2 regions of the Lactobacillus rizhaonensis genome follow, and region 2 is predicted to be linked to the other one. Evidence: predicted binding sites of a transcription regulator. Region 2 holds the regulator's gene; the other holds the start of a gene.

Region 1 (3,436 bases), on a different contig from region 2:
TGAACCGCCATAATATGGCAATAAAGAAGTTGACTTAATTACGTGCCGGTATTGTTTAAACAGCGGTGTAATCTTGTCACCTTCATCGCTTTGGAAGGTAACAGTACAACTGACTGCGTTATCTGACCAGTAAGTTTGCAGGAATGCTTGTGTTGCAAATTGTTCTTCAATTGAAACCGTGCCAGCCGATGCAAAGTTCTTGCTGTCAGCGTGAGCAGCACGCAATGGGAATTCGACACAAGTTGTGTTTGGTGAGTAAATATCTGGTTCTGAGTAGTAACCACAGGCATCGAGCGCTTTAAGCAGTGGGTCAGAAGCTTGGAACCGAATCCGTTGAATGAGGTAGCCGGCGTAGTGGAAATGCATCCCTTCAGAAGCTCCCGCTAATTTGGCCACAGTACCTGAAGGTTTAACAGTAGTGTGTTTAATCGACTCGTTGCAGCTTAAGGTCTTGCTGTATTCTTTATCAGCATCAACGACGGCTTGGTAAGCGGAAGTGACCATTTTAATTCCTTGAGGATCGTAAATTGGCTTCTTGATTTTTTCTCCGGTTTCTTCATCAACGCTGTCTTCAAAGCCGGTAACAACGCGGTGACCTAAATCATTTAAGAGCCAGTCTTGAATACCTGACATTGAAACACCAATTCTCCTGTTCTTGGAAATGATGTTGCGGGATATTTCCCAGTCATAGTCACTAAAGGTTACTCGTTTAGCAAAGCGAGTTGCCAATCTGAAAACATCTTTTAAATCCCAGTTTTCTTGCTCGGCAATATACGGGAATACTTCAAATAGGTTGCATGGTTCACCATTACCTAAGGAAATCTCTCCACAAGGGTTGGTACCTTCAACATCACCATCAATATCTTTTTGATAGCCGTCAATGATTCGGCCATAATTGCGAGATAAATCCAGGTTAACTATTCCCGGCTCACCATTTTCTCTAATACCGTCAGCAATTGGCTCATATTCATCAAAGTTAGAATCAATGGCCACACTGTTGTTTGAGGCCCAGCGGTGGTGGTAAAGTTTATCTTTATCTTGTTTCATAGTGATAAAGTCTTGGTCGGTGCTTGTACCTAAAGCTAGTTCCGCTGATCTTCTTACGTTACCAGCAACGACTGTTTTACCAATCAGGTTGCAGATATCTGTACAATCAACAGAAGTTAAGTTGCTATCAGCCCGGTTGTTAATAATGTTGTTAATATCGAAAAACATTTCCACTAATGGCATAGGACCAGAAGCTGTACCACCAAAGCCGTGAATTTTAGCTCCATAAGGACGAATTCTACTGATGTCAAGTACAAGCTTGGTCTTATTCTCGGGATTAGTTTGACTGAAGTGCATATCAATTAAACGAGCATTAGCTAAAACCCAACCTTCACGGGTATCAGGCAAGTTGTAATAAACGTAATCTGATTTGTCCTTGCTCTGCTTGGCCCACTCATCTTTATCCGTTGCACCAAGTTTAATTGAATCGGCGTAAGAAGCGCTCTGTTTGTCAATTACAACCGTTAAATCAACTTTATTATCAACTGCAGGAATCTTTTTAATATTGTCTTGCACAACAGAAAAGCCAACACCGCCACCTTTCATTGATTCGTCAAAAAGAAATGAAAATGGCATTGAAACTGCTTCTTGTGTCTGGCCTAAATAGTCGGGAACTATATGGCTATCACCGTATTTTTGCGGCCGAATAGCAATAAACCAGCAATTGTTTAATGAGTCACCATTGCGCTTTTGGTAGTCAGTGCCGGAAACCCACAAATTACGTCCAGAAGGTGTTGCTCCTAAACCGTAAACTAATTTAAATAAATCCTTGGCTTCGTTTGTTAGTTCAGCGACTACCTCTTTTGAAGGAGTGCCTTTGAGTCGAGGATCAAGGTTAATGTTGCCCTCAATTACGCGTTTAACCGTTTCGTCCCAATTTTCGGAACGATTTTTTTCAGGAAGCCATCTTGCATAGGTTCGTTTATAAGTAACCCAGCCAAGTTCTCCCCAATGGGGGGTGACATTTTGTTTCACTTGATCAATGTAACCCTGATCCAACGTTATGCTCGTATTTTTCATATTCAAAGTCACTCCTTAAAATTGATTATTGTTCCACAGACACATCATCTATGGCTACAAGTAGAACTATACCACAATATCTTGTGCTTGCGAGATAAAGATTTGCTTTGAGACACAAGAAAAAGTCATAAAGTGATGTGCGAGTAAGTTATCGAGGTTAATAAAAAATCATATAGCATTCGCAGATATAAAAAAAGCATAATAAGTTAAAAATAATACTTATTATGCTTGAATATATGTTTAATTTTTGGGATAAACTAGCGTCTAACTAGGGTAAATATGAGAAAAATAACGCCAAGAAAGATAGCTACCGGAATCAGTAATTGAACAAAGAAAAAGAAAGTCAGAGCACAGACCAGAAGGAAAAATAGAATTTTAAAAACACCAATACCCATTTTGACAAAAAGCCAAATGAGAAATAAAACCAATAATAGTGTAAACATGCTCAATCACCCCTTTTACTTAAATTAAAGGATATTATAGCTTATTTTGTGAAATCGCAGTAGCAATGTAAACAAAATTTAAAAATAGTTAATTATGTTCTTTAGCTGTGAAATATTGTTATAATAAATCTCCACACTAATTTTTAGTGAATACGCATTATATTCTGAGGAATAGTTGGAGAGGAAGAACATGCTTGCGTTATAAACAAATAATTTTTGATGTTGATGATACCTTAATTGACTTTGCTGCTACAGAAAGTTTTGCTCTGCAGAGTCTTTTTAAAGCGCATCAATGGCCGTTAACCGATGAGCTGCAGCGGGACTATCATGCATATAATCAAGGTCAGTGGCGTGAGCTTGAGCAAGGCAAGATCGATTATGAGCAGCTGAGTAAAATGGCTTTTACCAATTTTATTAAAGCTAAGTTCGGGATTGAAATTGACGGCTTAGCAGTAATGAACGAATATCGCTCTTATTTTGGCGAAGCACATAAACTGCTGCCGGGTGTAGTTGATACTTTACGCTATGCCAAAAAGCAAAATTATGCATTGACTATTTTGAGTAATGGCGAAGCATATATGCAGAGACATCGGTTACAATTAGCCGGAATTGCTAACTATTTTTCATTGATTGTGACATCAGAAGAAGCAGGATTTTCTAAACCTGATGCCCGTATCTTTGATTACTTTTTTGCTCATACTAAAATCGGCCCGGAACAAACAGTTTTCTTTGGTGACGGCTTGCAGTCAGACATATTGGGTGCAGAAAAATATGGCTTTGATAGTATTTGGTATAACCATAGAAAACGGAAAAATACGATGAACTTGCATCCGTTATATGAAGTAACTACTTATCCTGAATTTGTAGCCTTACTTAAAAGCGACTTCCAAAAGCAGCCGCAATAATTGCTATCTTTTGCTGTACTT
Region 2 (3,436 bases):
AACTGTTTGGTATCCTAAAATAATAACTGGCGATGCCCATGAATTTGCCAGTCAATTAGCTGGTAAAAGAATAGAAACAATTGATCGTTATGCTAAATATTTGCTTATTCGTCTCAGTGGTCATTTAACTGTGGTATCGCATTTACGCATGGAAGGTAAATATCGTTTAGTCAAAGTAAATACCAAAAAAGATAAACACGATCATGTGCAAATTGTTTTTAACGATAATTCTGCTTTGCGTTACAATGATGTGCGTAAATTCGGACGCATGCAGTTGATTAAAACCGGCACAGAGAAAGAAAATACTGGTATTGGCAAATTGGGTGCTGAACCTAATTCAAAGGCGTTTACAGTTTCATACTTGCAAAATGGCTTAGCTCGTAAAAAGAAAAATATCAAAAATACATTGCTTGATCAATCAGTAGTGGCCGGTCTTGGTAACATTTACGTGGATGAAGTTTTGTGGGAAACAAAAATTCACCCATTAAGTATGGCTAATAGTATCCCAGCAGCAAAAGTTGCTGCATTGCATGATAATATTAATTCGTTGATAGAATTAGCTATAGCAGAAAGGGGTACTACTGTTCATACCTATCTTGATGCTAACGGCAAGACTGGTGGTTTTCAAAAAATGTTGCAAGTATATGGTCACAAGGGCGAACCTTGTGAGCGTTGTGGAACTTCTCTTGAAAAAATTAAAGTAAACGGCCGAGGAACTACTTTTTGTCCTAAATGTCAGGTGATCTATAAATGACAACTATTTTGGGCTTAACTGGTGGAATAGCCAGTGGCAAAAGCACAGCAGATATATTTTTTAGGGAAAAACACATACCGGTGATAGACTGTGACCAAATAGCTCATGATATATTAAATATTGGCAATAAAGGTTATGAATTAGTTAGAAAACAGTTTGGCCCTCAAATAATCACTGAAGATCAATTAATCAACCGGGCAGTTTTAGGACAAATAGTTTTCAATGACGAAAAGCAACTTGACATTCTTAATAAAATTACCCATCCGTTGATTTTTAAAGAAATACAAGATAAAATTGCGCTAAACAAGATTGCTAAAAAACCTTTAATTATTGTAGATGCACCAGTTTTGTTTGAAGCAAATGGTCAAAAATATTGTGATTGCACTTTATTAATTGCAATACCTGAATCTTTGCAGTTAAAGCGGCTGATGTTAAGGGATCACTTAAGTAAAGATGCTGCTTTGAAACGCATCCGCAGTCAGATGCCCTTGTCTCAGAAAGAAAAACTAGCTGACTTTGTCATTAAAAATGTTGGTACAAAGCAAGCTCTGAAATATCAACTTGAGCAGTTGCTTCTTAAAATAAAAGAGGAGTATTAATATGGAATGTCCGAATTGTCACAAAAATGCATCAAAAGTAATAGATTCTCGCCCCAGTGATGAAAATCGTGCAATCAGACGGCGGCGTGAATGTGAAAACTGTGGTTTTCGTTTTACTACGTTTGAAAGAGTTGAGACTACACCACTACTGGTAATCAAAAATGATGGCACTCGTGAACCTTTTAACCGTAAAAAAATTTTACACGGCGTAATGGCTGCGGGACAAAAGCGTCCAATATCTAGTTCTCAATTTGAAGAATTAGTTGATCATGTAGAAAACAAAGTGCGTCAGCAAGGAGTTAGTGAAATTTCTTCCAAAAAGATTGGTCAATTAGTAATGGATGAATTGGCTAAAATTGATGATGTCGCTTATATTCGTTTTGCTTCTATTTATCGTGAATTTAAAGATATGTCCAGCTTCATGAAAACCATGGAAGACATGATTGCAAAAAGGGAGAAAGGTAATTAATTATGTTTGAGACAAATGATCCCAAACAACCATTTTTCATTGCTAACAGGGTAGATATTTTTCCTAATGATTTAAGAGTTTTAATCAAATTATACCAGCCACTCATAGGATCTTTGGCACTGGCAGTTTATTTAAGCTTAAATGAAGACTACAATCCGCAGGCGATGCTCTCTGATGCTAAAGGTATCTATTTCTTGCTGGAACAAGCGGACTGTGATATCAAAAAATTATTTCCTGCTTTGCATAAACTTGAAGCAGTTGGTCTAATTGAAAGCCATTTGCTTGCTAATCAAATTATGGGTCATGTTTTGTGCTTCGAACTTAAGAATGTTCCTTCCAGCAGTGAATTTTTTACAACCGCACTTTTAGCAAGTTTATTAAAAGAAAAAGTCGGTATTACAGCCTTTAATAAATTGAGCCATGAGTTTGCCAGAGAAACAAAGCAAAGTCAAAGCAGCATAAGTGGTATTAAGGAAGCACCTAACGTATCTGCATCCTTTATGGAAGTTTTTCATTTACCTGACCAAGAAGCAATTGATCCTTCAATTGATGTTAAAAAAGCTGCTAAAGAAAACAGTTATGCTTCTAAAGATTTTGCCACCGTCAATGAACAAGACCATATTGACTGGGATTTTATGAAACAACAATTTGAAATTTATCAAATTGCGGGCAGTGAAATTGATCAGAATGAAGAAGCTATTCGAGCTGTTATGCGCATGTACGGACTTTCTGAGCAAGAATTTGTTGACGAAGCAATACCTTGTTTACATGGTGATTATCGCTTGAATATGCGTCAAATTAAGCAATCTATCGCTAACAGTATTCATGGCAGTGACACGCGCCGGCATTTGCCAAAAAAGGAAGAAATAACAGACAAGGTCGTCAATAATAGTCACTTAAATGAAGAGCAACAACAGTTATTACAGAAAGCTCAATCTGATTCTCCAGCTCAGTTTTTGTATCATTTAAAAACCGAGCGAAATGATTTTGTTGATGCCAGTGAATATCAAGTGCTTGATAATTTATATAACGATAAAGGAATACCCGCAGAATTGCTTAATATTTTGACTTATGCTTGTTTAAAGAGTGGTCCCAATGTCTCTTTTCGCCTAGCAAATAAAATACTTCATGATTGGCTGCAGCACGGGGTTAAAACTGCTAGTCAAGCTTTGGAATACATGGAAAAGAGAAAAAAGGTACAGGAACAAAGAAGCGGTCGTTATCATTCTTTTGCTCCCAGAAAAACGGTTGAAAAGGGCACGGATTGGAACAAACAAAAGCCAAAAGTAAAATCGGATGTTTCCAGTGCAGAATTAAAAGAATTTTTCAAGAATTTTGAAGATAAAAACGGCATGAAGTAGGTGAAAAAATGCAATCCATCAAAAAAATTATGGTTAAGGGACAAACAGCTAAAGCAGATGAGGAAAGTACAGCTAAAATTAAGCAAAAAGTATTGGCTGAACCCAAAGTGCAACAATTTATCAGCCAGCACCAAGAGCAGCTTAACGACAGTATAATTGATAAAAGCTTACCCAGCCTTTTCGAGTTTTATCTCAGTCAACATAAAAAAGACCCGGTAACTCAAGGATATTATCCTGATTTAATTATGAATAA

What was found. Region 2 encodes NrdR, which represses ribonucleotide reductase genes. Its sites were predicted from a motif close to ACACNATATATNGTGT; they were not measured.
Region 1: a site for NrdR is predicted at 2,139-2,154, ahead of nrdJ (ribonucleoside-triphosphate reductase, adenosylcobalamin-dependent). Genes of this name have one in related genera too.

Annotation. Positions count from the first base shown of each region.
Region 1 covers NZ_BTTV01000009.1:12,014-15,449, reverse strand. The annotation lists gene nrdJ (ribonucleoside-triphosphate reductase, adenosylcobalamin-dependent) at 1-2,067, opposite strand, end outside; gene AAA915_RS08965 (YjjG family noncanonical pyrimidine nucleotidase) at 2,705-3,415, shown strand.
Region 2 covers NZ_BTTV01000005.1:58,875-62,310, forward strand. The annotation lists gene mutM (DNA-formamidopyrimidine glycosylase) at 1-754, shown strand, start outside; gene coaE (dephospho-CoA kinase) at 751-1,353, shown strand; gene nrdR (transcriptional regulator NrdR) at 1,355-1,822, shown strand; gene AAA915_RS07120 (DnaD domain protein) at 1,825-3,183, shown strand; gene dnaI (primosomal protein DnaI) at 3,192-3,436, shown strand, end outside.